One region of the Paenarthrobacter sp. A20 genome, then DNA from elsewhere that is predicted to be linked to it. Evidence: predicted binding sites of a transcription regulator. Region 1 holds the regulator's gene; each other region holds the start of a gene.
The links. Region 1 encodes HrcA, which represses chaperone genes, less so after heat shock. Its sites were predicted from a motif close to TTNGCACTCGNNNNNNNCGAGTGCNAA; they were not measured.
Positions count from the first base shown of each region.

Region 1 (6,224 bases):
TTGCTGCCCAAATCCGGCGTGGCGAAGTGCCGGGCATCGACGACGACGATCACGCCGCTAAGTACGAACTGGCCGACAAAATGATCTCTGAAGCCGGTTTGAGCTGGTACGAGGTCAGTAACTGGTCCAGGACGCCGGACCAAGCCTGCCGGCACAATCTGGCCTACTGGCGCGGGGACGACTGGTGGGGCATCGGTCCAGGAGCGCACTCCCACGTGGGAGGCGTCCGCTGGTGGAACGTCAAGCACCCCACTGCTTATGCCGGACGGTTGGCTGCAGGAAGCTCGCCGGCAGCAGGACGGGAGACCTTGGACTCCGACACACGGGAAGTCGAGCGCGTCATGCTTGAAGCAAGGCTGGGTACCGGGTTGGCCGTAGATGCGTTGGACGCGATTGGTCGCCACGCGATGGCTGGGCTCATTGCCGATGAACTTGTGGATCCGGTGCAGGCCTTCAAGGGCCGGTTGATCCTTACGTTGAAGGGTCGACTGCTCGCTGACGCTGTAGTGCGCAGGATCCTGCCCGACTAACAATCAGTGGTTGGGCGAAGGCGGCGGGAAGCTACTTGATCCAGCGCAGGTTGAGCTTGTAACGGTGCGGCTGGCCATGGTTGACCCGGATGCCCGCCGAGACGGAGAAGCACGTCAGGGCCACCCAGATGCCGGTGGCGATCACTGCGAAAATGTTGCCCACCACAGGCAGCAGCACCAGGATGTTCGCCAAAACTGCGGCGATTGTAGGAGGCAGCGTGAAGTTCAACGCTTCCTTGGATTCCTGTGCCGTGAAGGGTCCGCGGTCGCGGAAGATCAGGTAGATCAGGAGAGATGGCAGGCATCCCAAAATGCCGCCAAAATGGGCCAAGGTTGCCCACTGCCGGTCCTCGCTGGCGGTCAGTGGCAGCGCATTTGCAGGCGCGCCATGGTACTGGGGCTGGCCTGCGGCGCTGCCCGGTTCTTCAGGAGCGTTCTCTGCCACGGTGTGTTCCCTTTGCTGTAAAGATGCTGCGGTGTTGCTGTCCCAGAATACCGGCCTCCGTGGACTTCCCGGGACAAGCGCCACGAAGACACGTCAGTTGCTGCCGCTTTCGGGGCCAGTGTCAGGGAACCGTGAGGAAATCGATGACTTCCTCCACTCGGCCCAGCAGGGAGGCCTCAAGGTCGGCGTAACTGCGAACCGCCCCGAGAAGCCGTTGCCAGCCCAGGCCAATGTCCTCAGCGGTCTCGTGAGGCCACCCGAAGGCGGTGAGAATTCCCGTCTTCCAGTCGATGCCGCGAGGCACGGAAGGCCAGGCATCGATGCCGAGCACCTTCGGCCTGATGGCCTGCCAGACATCGATGTACGGGTGGCCGACAATCAAGACATTTCCTGGCGCCCCGGGGACCGTCATGGCTTCGGCCGCAATGCGGGACTCCTTGGATCCGGCCACGAGGTGATCCACCAGGATGCCTAGGCGGCGGCCAGGGCCCGGATTAAAGGCGGCGATGGAAGATTTGAGGTCATCGACGCCGTGCAATGGCTCCACCACGATGCCTTCGACGCGGAGATCGTCGCCCCAGACCTTCTCCACGAGTTCGGCGTCGTGCTTTCCTTCCACCCAGATCCGGCTGGCTTTTGCCACTTGGGCGCGTTGTCCCTGGACCTTCACCGACCCCGAGGCCGTTCGTCCCGGTTGCGCGGGGGCCGTCGCTTGGCGGGGGGCCGGAGGCATCAACCGGATGGGTTGGCCTTCAAGCAGGAAGCCGAAGCCGAGTTGGAAGGACTTCGTTTTACCACGCCTGTCCTCAAGGGACACGATGTGCATGCCCCCGGTTTTTTCAACCCGAGTGACTTCGCCCACCCAGCCTGACTGGACATCTTCGAGGACCATCCCGCGCTGGACGGCTACCTCGGGGAGTTGTCGTTTGGCTGGAGCTGCTAGGTCCTGCGGACCCCAAGAGTCGAAAGCCAAGGAATTCCTACCTTTTTGTACTGGTTTATGCTGGGTTGCTTGATGCTGGCCATGGGCAGTTTCAATGCTAGCAACGGGGTGGCTCATACTAGACTGGTTAGCACTTGGGCATGTTGAGTGCTAAGTGCGGTGATCCCATGGGATCCCGCGGTGGCCGGTCGCAGTGACCATGGCAGTCGTCAGGAGGTGGAGTAATGAGTGAACCGCGCAAGTTGGAAGTACTGCGTGCCATCGTTGAAGATTACGTGCATTCCAGGGAGCCTGTCGGATCGAAGGCCCTCGTGGAGCGACACCACCTCGGTGTTTCAAGTGCCACCATCCGGAACGACATGGCTGTTCTTGAAGAAGAAGGCCTCATTGCGGCACCCCACACCAGCGCCGGACGCATTCCCACTGATAAGGGCTACCGCCTGTTCGTGGACCGCATCTCCCAGGTCAAGCCGCTGTCCGCGGCGGAACGCCGCGCGATCCATTCGCTGCTTGAAGGGCCCGACGACGTCGACGACATCCTGGAGCGCACCGTGCGGCTCCTGTCGCAGCTGACCAACCAGGTCGCCGTCGTGCAATATCCACACTCAAACCGGGCGCTGGTGCGGCACGTGGAGTTCGTCCTCCTGGCTCCCAAGCAAGTGCTCGTCGTCCTGATTGCGGATACCGGGAGCGTTGGCCAGAAGGTCATCGAGGCAGGCTCGGACGTGGGCGATGACGCTTTGATGCTTCTGAGGTCACGATTCCTCGGCAGCATTGCAGGGACGCAACTGGCCCTGTTGCCGCAAGTACTTCCCTCAGTGGTTGCCCTGTGCCCGCCGGAACTCCGTGGCCTGGCTCAAACACTGGCGCACGGACTGCAGGCACTGAGCGACAACAGCCGCGAAGAGCGCATCCTCATGGCCGGCACAGCCAATCTTGCCCGGTCCAACGTGGACTTCCCGTTGAGTATCGGACCCGTGCTGGAAGCCCTTGAGGAACAAGTGGTCATGCTCCGGTTGTTGTCCGACATGGGGGACGACCCCCGCGGCGTCACGGTGAGCATCGGCCGGGAGAACCCCTATGACGGCTTGGCCGAAGCTTCGGTGGTGGCCACTGGCTACGGCTCGGGTGCCAAAGTGGGAATCCTCGGTCCAACCCGCATGGATTATCCAACCACCATGGCAGCAGTTCGGGCCGTGGCCCGCTACCTTTCACGCATTCTCGGCGGCTGAACGCAGGCCCGAGGAAACATCCGCAGTACGACAAGGAAGAGATACCGACTTTGAGCAGCCACTATGACGTTTTGGGAGTCTCGCCGGAAGCCACCGGGGAAGAGATCAAAAAGGCGTACCGCAAGTTGGCGCGGAAACTCCACCCGGACGTAAATCCGGGTGAGGATGTCGCGGAGCAGTTCAAGGCCGTGACCCATGCTTACGAGGTTCTGTCGGACCCCCAGAAGCGTCGCGTCTACGATGCCACCGGCAATGAGAACGGAACGGACAACGGCTTCGGCGGTGGCTACTCCGGCCAGGGCTTCGCGTTCCAGGACATCTTCGACACCTTCTTTGGTGGCGGCGGCGGCCACGGTGGACCGGCTTCCCGCGTTCGTCGCGGACAAGACGCCCTCATCAGTGTCCGTATTGACCTCAAGGACGCCGTATTTGGTGTTAACAAGAAGCTCGAAGTAGACACTGCCGTCACCTGCCCTACGTGCGACGGCAGCTGCTGCCGCCCGGGAACCCATCCGGAACGTTGCGACATTTGTGGCGGCAGCGGCCAGGTCCAGCGCGCCGTCCGATCCATCCTTGGCCAGGTCATGACCACGGCCCCTTGCGGATCTTGTGAGGGTTTCGGCACGGTCATCAAGGATCCCTGCAACGAGTGCAACGGCCAGGGCCGCATCCGCAGCCGCCGTTCCCTGACCATCAAGGTGCCCGCCGGTGTTGCGACCGGTACGCGTATCCAGTTGTCCGGCCAAGGCGAAGCAGGACCCGCAGGCGGCCCCTCCGGCGACCTGTACGTGGAGATCCGGGTCAACAACGATTCCATGTTCATGCGCGAAGGCGACGACCTCCACGCCACCCTCAGCGTGCCCATGACAGCCGCTGCACTGGGCACTGAGCTGCAACTGGAAACGTTCGATGGCGCACAGGACATTGATGTGAAGGCCGGAACCCAGTCGGGCGAGGTCATCACGCTCCGCGGCCTTGGCGTCACCCACCTGCGCGGTTACGGCAGGGGAGACCTCAAGGTGCACCTCCATGTTGAAACGCCGAGCAAGCTTGATCCCGCCCAGGAAGAATTGTTGCAGCAGCTCGCCAAGCTTCGCGGGGAGCAGTTCACCGAAGGCAAACTCGTGGCCAGTGGCGGCATGTTCGCAAAGCTGCGTGACAAGCTCGGTAACCTGTAGCGGTGAGCAACCCCGTTTTCTTCACCCCGGCCGGGAGTCTTGGCGATGTAAGTCCCGGTGGCACGTTCGTGCTGGAGGGGCCTGAAGCACGGCACGCCGTCACGGTCAAGAGACTGGCAGTGGGGGAGCCCGTTGACATTGCCGACGGTTCCGGCACACGGCTGACCGGCACGGTCGCCGACGCCGGGCCCGCCGGCCTGACCGTCACTGCTTCCGATGTTGTCTTCGAGGACCAGCCCGACGTCCGCTTGGTGCTCGTCCAAGCCTTGGCCAAGGGTGACCGCGATGAACTTGCCATCGAGACGGCCACCGAGCTGGGTATCGACGCAGTGATTCCGTGGCAGTCAGAGCGATCAATCGTGCGCTGGAAGGGCGACCGCGCCGCCAAAGCCCATGGGAAGTGGCAGTCTGTGGTAACCGCCGCGGCCAAGCAAGCACGGCGGGCATGGATTCCGGACGTGCGGACAATCGTGGATACCGGAGCCTTGGCCAAAGCAGTCGCCGCCGCCGACCTGGCCATCATCCTGCACGAGGACGCCAAAAACCCGTTGAGGACTGTCCTCGAGGTGTTGCAGGGTGGACCGGACACCGGGACGTTCCGGGAAGTACTTCTGATCGTAGGACCGGAGGGTGGAATCTCGCCCCGCGAAGTAACGCGGCTCAGTGACGCCGGGGCCGTTACGGCGCTGTTGGGTCATCACGTTCTGCGATCGTCGACGGCGGGACCTGCCGCCGTCGTTCTTGCGAGCGACATTCTGGGTCGCTGGTAGCCGGACGGGCTACCCTGAGGAGCTATCCGACCCTGAACAACCGGGTGTCAGTGCTTGTCGCGATCGTGTTTCCAGCATCGTCGACCTGCGAGACACGTACCTCGTACTGACCGGCCTTGAGTGTGGCGCCGAACGTGAAGAGGCCGTACTGTCCGGGTTCGCCCGTGGCTTTCGTTTGACCCGTCAGCAGACTTGTCTTCTCGCCCTTGCCGTTGTCCTGCAGGACCTGCCACGCGATGGGTTTGGAGCTGTCGGTGCTCCGCCCGTTGAACTTGACCAAGCCTGTGGGCATCGAGGTGTCTTCCTGTGGATCGATGATCCACAGAGGCGCCACCAGGGAGGCATCGCGGGCCATGGGCTGACCCAACTGGATTTGCCCGAACGCCATGTAATCCTTGTGTCCGTCAACCAGGATGACCACCTGGATCTGCTGTCCGGAATTGATGAGGCCCGAGGACGAAGCCGCTGCTGTCGCCGTATACACCAGCTGCTGTATGGCCCGCTGCGCCATACCGGCGTCCAGGTTCGAATTGAATGCGTCGCGGGAAATGTCGACGGTAATCACGTTCTTGCCTGAAATGGACGTGGCCAGGCTGGCCGGTTCCTGCCATGGCGTGAAGAAGTCATGGTCCAGTGGCTTTTCCGCCATCATGATCCGCAGCGCCGTGGTCACGGGGTTTCCGTCGCCGGAGATATCCCTGAACTCGCGGTAGAGGTAGACCTCTTCCTTGCTACGCCCAATCCAATAGACCGGGATCTTGGTTGAGGCCTGGGTAGTCTCCAACGGGGCGTTGCTGGCCGGGGCATCCTGCATGGTCAAAGGCGGCGGACTGGATGTGGCCTGGGTGCTCTCGCCGTTGGCAATGCACCCAGTCAGCAAGAGGGCAGCAAGCATCACAGGCACGGCGATAGCGGACTTGGTCCGCTTGTGCACGCCCGGAGCGTTGTTGGCTGACTTCTTGATGGGTTTCCTGTCCTGTCCCTGCATTTATTTGGGAGCCATGGAGCGGCTGGGGTGCGGGGTTGTGGTTCCACCCGCTATGCCAGCTTGGCACATTGCCGACGGCGGGCGGCCGGGATTCCGTGGACCTGCGCCAACTGAAACGTGATTGATACCGGCTTGATG
Region 1 covers NZ_JALJWH010000001.1:3,727,352-3,733,575, reverse strand. The annotation lists gene hemW (radical SAM family heme chaperone HemW) at 1-530, shown strand, start outside; gene J3D46_RS17175 (DUF4870 domain-containing protein) at 562-975, opposite strand; gene J3D46_RS17170 (DUF3097 domain-containing protein) at 1,097-1,948, opposite strand; gene hrcA (heat-inducible transcriptional repressor HrcA) at 2,143-3,150, shown strand; gene dnaJ (molecular chaperone DnaJ) at 3,201-4,328, shown strand; gene J3D46_RS17155 (16S rRNA (uracil(1498)-N(3))-methyltransferase) at 4,331-5,098, shown strand; gene J3D46_RS17150 (GerMN domain-containing protein) at 5,121-5,993, opposite strand.

Region 2 (6,224 bases), 710 kb from region 1:
GCACGACCTTATTTCCGCTACCGCCAGCTCCGCTTGGCGCCGTGAGCGTAACTTGGAGATGCCCTCCATGCAGCGCTCGCGCCTCCGCCGCGTTGCCAAGGAATACGTGCGGCCCGGTGTCCACATCGCCGATCTCCACAGCTCCCTGGTTCTGGTGCAGGAGCAACGCGCTCTCTGGGCTGGCTACGCCACTACCCAGCGCCACCCGGCTGTCCCTTCCGGGCTTGCCGATCTTGGTGCGCTCTACCGTGAACTCGACGGCGAACTGCGTCGCCTCGGTGAAGCGCTCAAGCACACCAGCGCCGGAGGGTCGCTGCACGGTACGCCGTATCTGGAACTGATGGAGCGGCTGGAACGGCTTGTTGCCGACACAGCCACCTTGGAAACCCTTCCCGAGCGCACCCTCCTGATCGAGGAAATGCGCGAGCATGGTCTCGGCGAGTTGCTTTCCGACTTGGCTGCCAGGGAAGTCCCGGCAGCCTCCGTGGCCGCCGAACTGGACTTGGCCTGGTGGCAGTCCGCTTTGGAAGCCATGATCAGTGGCGACGACTACCTTGCCATGTCCGACGGTGATTCGTTGCGCCGGCTCGAAGCTGAATACCGTCTTGCCGACCAGGCGCACATTGCCAGTGGAGCCGCACGCCTTCGGTGGCAGTTGGCCGGGAAGTGGCGCCAGGGCCTCCTCGAGCACCCGAGACAGGCGGAATTGCTTCGCGCACTGCTGAAGGACGGCCGGGTGACGCTGCCGGCGCTCAGCGCCCAAGCTCCGGAACTTGTGCCGCTGCTGGTCCCTGTTTGGTCGGTCAGTCCCTACCTTCTCACTGGTGTTCTTCCAGCTGAGCAGAAGTTTGACGCGGTTGTGATTATTGACGCCGAATCCACGTCGCTGCAGGCCGTTCTTCCTGCCATTGCCCGGGCGCAGCAGGTTGTGGCCTTCGGCGATGCGAAGATCGCGAACGCGCGCACGTTCAGCGTGGCCGTGGAACCGCCGGTTGCCGGTGTTGCCAGCCACGAGAACGTCGACAGTGCGTTCAAGGCTTTGGCCAGGGTTCTGCCCACATGGCAGCTGAATTGGGTTTACCGCGCCGTGGACGAAGACCTGATCCTGCAGTTGAGCAAGAACTACTACGACGGTGGCCTGCGGCGCCTGCCTGATGGCAACTCGGTCACGGGCCTGGACCGTTCCATCCTCGTCGAGTACATTCCTGACGGCACCGGGCTTCCGGGGGCAGACCACGAAGGTGTCGAGTCCGTCACCGCTGAGGTCAACCGTGTTGTGGACCTGGTGTTCGAACATGCCAGGCTCCGGCCCCGCACGTCGTTGGCCGTAGTGACGGCCAGCCTGCGCCATGCCGCCCGAATCGGCGAGGCCATCAGGTTGCAACTGCCCAACCATCCCTTGCTGGCCACGTTCTTCGGGGCTGGCGCCGAGTCCTTCCGCGTGGTGGACCTTGAGCGTGCGCAGGGGCTGGTGAGGGACCACGTGATCTTCTCCCTTGGCTATGGCCGCACACCTCATGGCCGGGCGCTGCACTCGTTTGGCCCACTGTCCACGGAAGGTGGCAGGAACCGGTTCGCCTTGGCGATGACCCGTGCCCGGCGTTCCATGCACGTCCTGAGTTGTTTCCGACCCGAGGACCTAGACCTTGATCGCTTGGCTCACGGTGCGGTGGACTTCTACGAACTGTTGGACCGGGAACTCTCGGGAAACAGCAACCTCGGTACGCCCGCGTCCCGCGCTGTTGCCAGTGAGCAAGCGCTCGGCGAGGACCCGCTGGTGGCCGACCTTGGCGAGCGTCTGCGTGCCCGGGGAGCCCGTGTCTGGCATCTCTACGATGGCGTGCTGGACATCGCGGCCGCCGCGGATCCAGTCCACACCATCGGCCGTGAGGGTGCAGAGATCCCTACCCCCGTCGCAATCGAATCCGATGGCACAGAACGCTACAAGAGGATGAGCGTCCGCGAACGCAGCCGGCTGCGTCCGCAGTTGCTGGAACGCATGGGATGGCGCTACATGTCCCTGTGGACCATTGAAGTGTTTACTGATCCTTCGTCCTGCGCGGACCGCATTGGGTCCTACCTTGGGCTGGAGAATCACATCCCACGGTCGACGTCGCCTGAGCATGGCTTCCTGGACATGGATGTTGAACAATTGAACGTGGAAAAGGGGCAGCCAACGTTTGCGCCGAGTGCGGCACTGCAGGGAGCCGGGGGGCCCGAGGACGCTGCCGGAGAAGCACATGGCTTTGCAGAGAATGGGAAAGAAGCACCACTGATGGAACAAGCATCCGGTCCGGAAAACGGGGCCAAGGCCGAACCCGACGCAACGGGGGCCGACGGTGCCGAAGAAGCTTCGGACTCCACGACGACCGCGGCCAGGCCCGGCGCCGGCGGGATACTTCCTACTAAAGCTGCGGAAGACGATCCCCGCCGCTGGGGCGATGAGTCCGGCTATGACCACGAGCAGTGGCTCAAAGAGCAAAGGCCTCCGCATTGGGGCTGATCGGCCGCCCGTAGAGGGGTCCCGCATCACGGACTTACCAAAACGAAGAAAAGCTTGCCTTGCGTTGAAGCGCCGGCAAGCTTTTCTGCTTGTTGGGGATCCGCGGCGACCACCACCAAACCCTCGGTGTCGCTGGTACCGAGCCATTCGCCGGTCTTGCCGCCCAAAGCTGAAGTCCAGAGCACTGGGACAGGGCCGGCCAACACCTGGCTTTGCCTGGATTCGTCATAGGAGCCGGCCGCCGTCAGGACCACCGTCACCAACTGGCCGGGGGAGAGAAGCTGGATGGATGACGGGTCTGCCATTCGCAGCGGCACCGCAGCCGCCCCTGTCGGTGCGCCGGTGAGCAGGCCTGGACCAAGAAGATTGGACTCCGTAGGGATCTGCCCCCTGCCCAGGGGTGAGGCAAGTTGGCGGCCAACCAGGGCCTGAACATCTGTCAGGGCGCCGGTGATGGCGAGGTCAGGCGGCACACCCTGGCTGGTGAAGTCGGACTCCGCAAGGCTGGTGCCTGTTGGAATATCGTGGGCTGCGACAAGGACGCTGATGCGTGCTTCTGATGCCGGCGTCAGTTGTTGGACTGCCATACCGGTGGCAAGGCAGAGCAGGAGGGCAACTGTGAGCCTGCGGTTTCGTCCGATCCAGGAGCCGAATTTTCGCTTGTGGCCCCGGTGGTCAGTGCGATCCCGGGTGCGTGGCGGATTGAACCTTGCGGGAATGCCGCTTAAGACACTGGATCGCCTCGTTCCTGCACGCGGGACCGGGGGCCAAGTGGCGTCGGTTGATGCCGAACGCTCGGCGCGGGCAAGGAAGGCACTGCGTGACTGATGTGGCATGCCGCCACGTTAGCCAGCTGCCAGCGCCGCGAAACAGCCCTCTGGTGCGCTATGTGGAAAAGGTGGAGACCTAGCTGGCTGCGGCCGCTGCAGCGGGGGCCGGCGACGGAGCGGCAGGGGCCGGTGCTGCGGCCGAAACGGTGCTGCCCTTGGCGTCGCGGGAATCTGTCCGATAGAAGCCTGAACCCTTGAAGACTACGCCGACGCTGTTGAACTTCTTGCGAAGGGCGCCCTTGCACTCGGGGCACTCCGTCAGGGAGCTGTCAGAGAAGGACTGGACGATGTCAAAGGCATGGTCACAGTCTTTGCAGGCGTATGCGTAAGTGGGCACTGAATTCCTCCTTCAGGACAAAGTTCAGGTCCTGTGCAGCGGCGGCGGAATAACTCTCCGCATTAGCAGTCGCAGGGCCTGAGTGCCAATTCTATCATCCGTCTCCTTGGCATGCGCCAGCGGATGTGTTGGATCTCTCCAAGTGCCGGAGTCAACAAGGAGGTGCGGCAGTCAGGCCATACCCGCCGTGCCTTCGAGACGGACGACGCCGGATGGCGTCAGGATCTCCCGCACGGGGCGGTCAAAAGCTTCGGCGGGGATCGAACCTGTTGGCAACAGGTCGTCGTCGTACACCACAGCAATGGTGGGCGGCCGCCGGCCGGAAGCGTCGAGGCCATGGAGGAGTCGATCGTAGTAGCCGCCCCCCTGGCCGATCCGGTTGCCATCCATGTCCACCGCAGTGGCAGGCATGAAGATACCCGCACTTCCGGCGACAACCTGGCTTTCCAGTCGTTCGCCTTCGGGCTCGTCGATGGGGGCGTAGGCGGAGCGGACAAACGCCGTCGAGGGCGTCCAATACACCCAGCTCAACTGCCGTCCGGGCTCGCAGACGGGAAGCAGAACGCGGTGGCCGGCCCCGTGCAGCGCCTCGATAAGCGGCATGGTGGGCGGCTCGAAGGCAACCCCCAAGTAGACGGCAAACGTGGAGACGGTGGCAGGGGAGGCAGCTGCCGCCCACGCCGATCCATGATGTGCGATCCCCTCGCCGGCCGCCGCGATCTGTTCCGGAGAGAGGGCTTGCCTGTGCAGGCGGCGGCTGCTGCGGATGTCTTCTTTCGATGCCATGCGTATCCGATCGTGAGGTGAGCCTGATGCCGGTCCAGCAACCAAGGCCGCCATGCGGCACACCGAAATGTGTTCCCGGCACGGCGAGGGTTTAGCCGATGATGTATTCCTTCCGTTACATTAGTCCGGTGACTCTCGATAACAATGCTGTCCGTAAGGCCGTCATCCCCGCAGCGGGTCTTGGCACCAGGTTCCTGCCTGCAACAAAGGCGATGCCGAAGGAAATGCTGCCTGTGGTTGACAAGCCAGCCATCCAGTACGTCGTCGAAGAAGCCGTCAAGGTTGGCCTGCACGACGTCCTGATGATCACAGGGCGCAGCAAGCGCGCCCTTGAGGATCATTTTGACCGCGTGCCGGCGTTGGAAGCGACCCTGGCCGAGAAGGGCGATACCGCCAAGCTTGAGGCCATCCAGTCCGCCACCAACCTCGGCGACATCCACTATGTCCGCCAAGGCGACCCGAACGGCCTGGGCCATGCCGTCCTTCGTGCAAAGCAGCACGTTGGCCACGAGCCTTTCGCCGTTCTCCTGGGCGATGACCTGATCGACGCCCGCGATAACCTGCTGAGCGACATGATCGCCGTCCAGCAGAAGACCGGCGGTTCCGTGGTTGCCCTGATCGAAGTGGAACCCTCCAAGATCAGCGCCTACGGTTGCGCCGACGTCGAAGAGATCGGCGAAGACGGCTACGTCCGCATCAAGCAGCTCGTGGAAAAGCCTTCTCCGGAAGAAGCGCCGTCCAACCTCGCCGTCATCGGCCGCTACGTGCTGCACCCGGCAGTGTTTGATGTTCTGGAGAAAACCGCTCCGGGCCGGGGCGGCGAAATCCAGCTGACCGATGCCCTTGAAGTCCTTGCCGCCGGCGAAGGTGAGGGCTACGGCGTATACGGCGTCGTTTTCCGCGGCCGCCGCTACGATACCGGTGACAAGCTCAGCTACCTCAAGGCATGCATTGAGCTGGCGTGCGAACGCGAAGACCTCGGCCCCGAACTGCGTGAGTGGTTGCCGACCTTTACTGCCTCGCTTCCCAAGTAACACCGGATGTACGGCTCTGCGATCTGGCCGGTGACGCTGGAGAGCGGAAACCTGCTTCTTCGCCCCATCCGTTACCGCGACAAGCGGGAGTGGTCTGAAGTCCGTTCGCGGAACAGCGAATGGCTCGCTCCATGGGAGGCGTCCAACCCCGCACCGGGTGGGCGCCTGCCCAGCTATCGGCAGATGGTGGGCTCGCTGAACGACCAAGCCCGCCACTCCACGGCCCTGCCCTTCCTCATCGTTGAGCGGACCCCCGGATTCCGGGAACCGCGAATCGTGGGGCAATTGACCGTTTCCTCCATTGTCTGGGGATCGGCCATGATGGCAACGCTGGGTTATTGGGTTGACAAGGAGCGTGCCGGGCTTGGCATCGCTCCGACGGCGGTCGCCATGGCAACTGATCACTGTTTCAGGGTGTTGGGCCTCCATCGCATGGAGATCAATATCAGGCCTGAAAACGCACCCAGCCTGCGGGTGGTCGAAAAGCTCGGATTCCGCGATGAGGGCTATCGCGAACGCTACTTGCATATCAACGGCGAATGGGCTGACCACCGCTCCTTCGCGCTGACCTCCGAGGAAGTTCCGGAGGGTCTGTTACGTCGGTGGCTCAGGGGATAAACGGGCAGGTCATAGGCCTTTTTGGCCGTATATCCAGTCATTTGCGGACTCGCCGACGACACACCGGCCGCAATGCCGCCGCGCCCGGCGATTTGCTTCTACGGTTTTGAATGTGG
Region 2 covers NZ_JALJWH010000001.1:4,439,916-4,446,139, reverse strand. The annotation lists gene J3D46_RS20635 (DUF4011 domain-containing protein) at 1-2,503, shown strand, start outside; gene J3D46_RS20630 (Flp pilus assembly protein CpaB) at 2,530-3,339, opposite strand; gene J3D46_RS20625 (FmdB family zinc ribbon protein) at 3,410-3,670, opposite strand; gene J3D46_RS20620 (5-formyltetrahydrofolate cyclo-ligase) at 3,842-4,456, opposite strand; gene galU (UTP--glucose-1-phosphate uridylyltransferase GalU) at 4,555-5,490, shown strand; gene J3D46_RS20610 (GNAT family N-acetyltransferase) at 5,497-6,108, shown strand.
Region 2: J3D46_RS20625 (FmdB family zinc ribbon protein) is a predicted target of HrcA. The motif match lies at 3,733-3,759, and genes of this name have one in related genera.

Region 3 (6,224 bases), 740 kb from region 1:
GTGGCATCGGAGTGCACCACGGTGGCGTGCGGGAAAGGCATGAGGTTGATGGTGGCGCACGCAGCTGTGGTTTCATCCATTTCCACGGCCGTGACGGCAATGTCCATGGAGGCCATCGCCATCGAATCGGCACCGAGCCCGCATCCAAGGTCTGCCACGTGGGTGATGCCGGCCTTGGCGAAACGTTCGGCGTGCCGGGCAGCGACGTTCAACCGGGTGGCCTGTTCCAAGCCGGCCTGGGTGAACAGCATCTGGCGCGCGAACTCGCCAAACTTGGCTTCCGCACGGGTCCTCAACCGTGATTGGGTCAGGACCGCCGCCACGAGTTCAGGGGAGTGGCCTGCCTTCCGGAGATCGGCGTTGACGCTGAATGCCTCGGACTCCCGGTAAGGCCCCAAGGAGGCAAGAAGTTCCCATCCTTCGGTGGTCAGCAAGGGTGCGATCTGTTCCTGCGGTGCGTGAGGCATGGGATCAAGCCTAACGGCGCGGCACTTGACAACGTGACTTGCGAATCAGCCAGATAGGGTTGTTTTCATGGACGACAACGCAGCCCCGCAACCCTCCACCATCACAAAGTTTGCCCGACCCGCCCTCATCGCGGGGGCCGTGATCGCGGTGGTTTGCATCGGCCTGCTGATCATTATCTTCGCGCTGGATTCTTTTAATGCGGCCACGTATTCGGTGGCCGGGAAAAGCGTCAACGACGCCACCGACGAGGCACGCGACATTCGCGAGCTCTACAGCGGCGCCCGGACCGGTGGCATTATCACCCTGGTGATTGCCGGCGTCGTCGCTGTTGCTTCTGCCGTGCTGCTGTACCTGAACCGCGGCAATGCACCGCTTGATGAGGACGACGACGGCGAAGACTACGATCTGGACGACCTCACCGGCCGTTGATGGACGTTCACCCATGACGAAATGCTGGCACTCACCTTGACCGAGTGCTAACCACTTACATAGAGTCTTGTTAGCACTCTCCCCCGGAGGGTGCTAATCACGCCAAGCGTCTTCCGGCACCGCGACGACGGTTGTACGCTCCGGCACCCTAGTTCTTAGTCCATGAATCAGCTCATGAAAAGGAGAGTCCGAGTGTCGGTCTCGATTAAGCCTCTTGAGGATCGTATTGTTGTTCGCCCGCTCGAAGCAGAGCAGACCACGGCTTCCGGCCTGGTAATTCCGGACTCCGCACAGGAGAAGCCGCAGGAAGGCGAAGTTGTTGCAATCGGCCCCGGCCGCTTCGATGACAACGGTAACCGCGTACCGGTTGACGTAGCTGTTGGCGACGTCGTCATCTACTCCAAGTACGGTGGAACCGAAGTCAAGACCGGCGGCAACGAGTACCTCGTTCTGTCCGCCCGCGACGTCCTTGCGATCGTCGTAAAGTAACTTCCCGGAGCCCCGCACCGCCGCCGAGTTGGAATCATTCCGACCGTCAGCGGTGCGGGTTTTCTGTCTTGAAAGGACACAACCATGGCAAAGCAGCTTGCTTTTAACGATGCTGCCCGCCGGTCTCTTGAGGCCGGTATCGACAAGCTCGCCAACACTGTCAAGGTGACGCTTGGCCCGCGCGGCCGCAACGTCGTGCTGGACAAGAAGTGGGGCGCTCCCACGATCACCAACGACGGCGTCACCATCGCCCGCGAAGTTGAGCTTGACGACCCCTACGAGAACCTTGGCGCCCAGCTGGCCAAGGAAGTAGCCACCAAGACCAACGATGTCGCCGGCGACGGCACCACCACAGCCACCGTGCTTGCCCAGGCCCTGGTCAAGGAAGGCCTGCGCAACGTTGCTGCCGGCGCCGCTCCGGGCGAGATCAAGCGTGGCATCGAGGTTTCCGTTGAAGCCATCGCCGCCCGCCTCCTGGAGAACGCCCGCGAAGTCGAAGGCACCCAGGTTGCCAGCGTTGCAGCCATCTCCGCGCAGAGCGACGAGGTCGGCGAGCTCCTTGCCGAAGCGTTCGGCAAGGTTGGCAAGGACGGTGTCATCACCATTGAAGAGTCCTCCACCACGCAGACCGAGCTGGTTCTGACCGAAGGCATGCAGTTCGACAAGGGCTACCTGTCCCCGTACTTCGTCACCGACGCAGAGCGCCAGGAAGCCGTCCTCGAAGACGCCCTCATCCTGATCAACCAGGGCAAAATCTCCTCGCTGCAGGACTTCCTGCCGCTTCTGGAGAAGGCCCTGCAGGCCAACAAGCCGCTCTTCATCATTGCTGAAGACATCGAAGGCGAAGCCCTTTCCACGCTGATCGTCAACCGCATCCGCGGCACGCTCAACGTTGTTGCCGTCAAGGCTCCGGGCTTCGGCGACCGCCGCAAGGCCATGCTCCAGGACATCGCCACGCTTACGGGCGCCCAGGTTGTTTCCCCGGACCTCGGCCTGACACTGGACACCGTTGGCCTCGAAGTACTCGGTACCGCGCGCCGCATCACGGTAACCAAGGACAACACCACCATCGTGGACGGAGCCGGTACGGCCCAGGACGTCGCCGACCGCGTAGCACAGCTGCGTGCTGAGCTCACCCGGACGGACTCCGACTGGGACAAGGAAAAGCTGCAGGAACGCCTGGCCAAGCTGGCCGGCGGCATCGGCGTGATCAAGGTTGGCGCAGCCACCGAGGTTGAGCTGAAGGAAAAGAAGCACCGCATCGAGGACGCTGTTTCCTCCACGCGCGCAGCCCTCGAAGAAGGCATCGTCTCCGGCGGCGGTTCCGCCCTCATCCACGCCCTCAAGGCACTGGACGAGTCCCCGGCCGTCAAGGCACTGGAAGGTGACGCAGCAGCAGCTGTGGGCATCGTCCGCCGCGCCCTGATCCAGCCGCTGCGTTGGATCGCCCAGAACGCCGGCTTCGACGGCTTCGTGGTTGTTGCCAAGGTTTCCGAGCTGGAAGCCAACCACGGTTTCAACGCCAAGTCCGGCGAGTACGAGGACCTGATCGCCGCTGGCGTGATCGACCCCGTCAAGGTCACCCGTTCCGCTCTCCGCAACGCCGCTTCCATCGCTGCCTTGGTTCTCACCACCGAGACCCTGGTTGTCGAGAAGCCGGCTGAGGAAGAAGACGCACACGCAGGCCACAGCCACTAGCACCCTGTCCAAGGAACCCCGGTCACGTTGGTGACCGGGGTTTTTTGTCGTCACCTGCGGCGCGGCGACGCTATTGTCGGCGTTCGACGGCGGCGGTAACCTGACGCTAAACGCTGCGGCTTGGGTACCAACCGGGCCGCCACCACCCGCAGGGTGAGCCATGACAGCTCCGGATACAGACTTGGACCTGGGACGCTCGGCATACTCCGAACGCCGCTGGAGTGATGCCCTTGATTGCCTTGTCCGCGCGGACGCCGAAGGCGGACTGCCTCCCCAGGACATCGAACTGGTTGCTTCGGTGGCCATGCTGCTCGGACTGAACACGGAGAGTGTGCAGTATCTGACCCGGGCGCACGACGAATACCTGACCATGGGGGACGCGAACAGTGCAGCGCGATGCGCCGCTTGGCTGGTCATGTTCCTCATGGACATGGGCGAGCAGGCACTCGGACAAGGATGGTTGGCCCGCGCGAAGCATTTGCTTGAGGGCCTGGCCGGCCCCAGTTCCGCGGAAGGCTACCTCCTCATTCCTGCCGGACTGGGTTTGTTGAGGGCGGGCGACCCTGAAGCCGGGCACGGTGTGTTCGGCAGGGCATTGGAGATTGGCACCCTCCTCCATGACCGCGATCTCCAAGCGATGGGAATGCTCGGAGTGGGCACCTCACGGGTTTCACTTGGACGCATGGATGAGGGGCTGGAACTCCTTGACGAGGTCATGGTGTCGGTGACTTCCGGAGAAGTCTCTCCCATACCTGCGGGAATCATCTACTGCGCCGTTCTGGGAAGTTGCCGCCTGGCCCAGGACGTCCACAGGGCCCAGGAGTGGACGGCCGCACTGGAACGGTGGTGCGGCGAACGTCCGGACATGGTGATGTTCAGTGGCCAGTGCCAGGCAAACCGTGCAGAGTTGCTCATCCTCCATGGTGCCTGGGACGAAGCCCTGTCCGTTGCACGGGCGGCCGAGGGGCGGATCAGGAAGGGTGACCCGGATGCCACCTTCGGCAGCTGGTACCAGCAGGGCGAAGTTCTTCGTCTGACGGGGTGGTTGGACGACGCAGGTCGTGCCTATGCAAAGGCTGCAGAGACAGGCTTCGAACCCGTCCCGGGAATCGCGTACCTCCACCTGGTCCAGCACAAAACGGCACAGGCGAAAAACACCATGCGCCGGGCGTTGTCCGGCGCGGATCCGGCCAACCGTCGCCGGCTGCTCCCCGCCGTCGTGGACATCGAGCTTGCCGCAGGAGACGTGGCCGCCGCAAGGGCCGCCTCAGATGAGTTGTCTGCACCGTTGCACAGTGAAAGCCGGCCCTTGGAGTTGGCGTTTGCTTCCCTGGCCTCAGCCCATGTGCTGCTTGCCGAGGGCGATCCCGCGGGCTCGCTTCAAGCATCGAGGAGGGCTTGGCGGATTTGGTACAGCTTGGAAGCCCCCTATCAGGCTGCACGATGCCGGGTCCTTGCCGGCCGGGCGTGCGCAGCATTGGGCGATGTGGACTCGGCGGCCATGGAGTACGAGGCGGCCACAGCTGAATTCGCTGATCTGGGGGCAACCCCGGCAGCGGCCGAAGTCTTGGAACTTGCCGGTCACAAACCCAAGGACCCGTCCTCACTGACGGTGCGGGAAGTGGAAGTCCTGCGGCTCGTCGCCGGTGGCCTGGCGAACAAAGCGATTGCACGCGAGCTGTATCTCAGCGAGAAAACCGTGGCCCGGCACCTGAGCAATATCTTTTCCAAGCTCGCTGTGCCGTCCAGGGCGGCTGCCACCAGCTACGCCTTTGAGCACGGCCTGATTCGCTGAATTTCCCTCAGTTGGTGGGTAGGAATACCCATGCCCCGGCTCCTGGTATGCGCAATTCGGCCGACGCGGTGGCGGAGTCCGCAGCAATATCTTGGCTGTATCAGCACCCAGGCAGCACCACAGATGGAAGGGGAACAGCCATGGAAGCGCATCAGGACACAGAAATGGACACCGTGATCGTGGGAGGTGGCCAGGCCGGGCTCGCGCTCGGGTTCTGGCTGGCCCGGGAAGGGCGGGACTTCCTGATCCTGGATCAATACAAGAGGCCGGGGGAGGCCTGGCGGCAGCGGTGGGACTCCCTCAAACTCTTCACACCCGCCAAGTATGACGGCCTTCCGGGCAGTCCATTCCCCGGCGACCGCCTGGCTTTCCCAACCAAGGATCAGTTGGCCGATTACTTGGAGGACTATGTACGCCGCTTCGACCTACCCTTCGTTGCAAGCACCCGTGTGGACGAAATCGTAGCCGACGGTGATGTTTTCGCAGTCCGGGCAGGGGACCGCACCTGGCACGCCCGCAACGTGGTGATTGCCACGGGCGGACACCGTATTCCGAAGCAGCCACCCTTCGCGGGAGAGCTGGATCAAGCGATTGTCCAGCTGCATTCACAGGACTACAAGAACCCGGGTCAACTGCAGGCTGGAACTGTGCTGGTGGTCGGCCTGGGAAACTCCGGGGCGGAGATCGCGTTTGAGCTCGGGCGATCCCATCACACTGTGCTTGCCGGCAAGCCCAGTGGCGAGATGCCGATGCGCCACGGCCGGACAGCGGCGCGTTTTGCCTTGCCGGTCGTCAAATTCCTTGGTGTCCATGTCCTCACGCTCAACACGCCCATCGGACGAAAGGCAGCTCCGGGTTTTAAGAGCATGGCTGCCCCGCTGATCAGGACAAAGACCAAGGACTTGGCGGCCGCCGGAGTCCAGCTTGGCCCCAGATTGGAGGGGGTTTCACACGGTTTGCCGGTCTTGGATGATGGGACACGGGTCGAGGCCGCAAACGTTATCTGGTGCACGGGCTATCACGAGGATTACTCGTGGGTGAAGCTGCCGGTGTTCGACGATCGAGGTGAGCCGAGGCAGACCAGGGGAGTGGCCAACGACGTTCCAGGCGTGTACTTCATCGGCCAGGAGTTCCTGTTCGCTGCCGCGTCGGCAACACTTCCCGGAGTTACCCGCGATGCCCGCTACCTGGCCCGCCGGTTGGCAAAGGAGCGTCGGCCCATGTCAGCGCGTCGTCCTGAGGCGGATGGTCGCCGGGCCAGGGAGACCCGCTTGCCGACGAGCCGGTAGAACAGCAACACAGCAGCTGCAGCTGACACGATTCCTACCAGGTTGAGTGCCAGCTG
Region 3 covers NZ_JALJWH010000001.1:4,466,925-4,473,148, reverse strand. The annotation lists gene J3D46_RS20740 (class I SAM-dependent methyltransferase) at 1-467, opposite strand, end outside; gene J3D46_RS20735 (hypothetical protein) at 535-897, shown strand; gene groES (co-chaperone GroES) at 1,090-1,386, shown strand; gene groL (chaperonin GroEL) at 1,471-3,084, shown strand; gene J3D46_RS20720 (response regulator transcription factor) at 3,245-4,879, shown strand; gene J3D46_RS20715 (NAD(P)/FAD-dependent oxidoreductase) at 5,020-6,168, shown strand; gene J3D46_RS20710 (DUF389 domain-containing protein) at 6,063-6,224, opposite strand, start outside.
Region 3: groES (co-chaperone GroES) is a predicted target of HrcA. The motif match lies at 922-948, and genes of this name have one in related genera.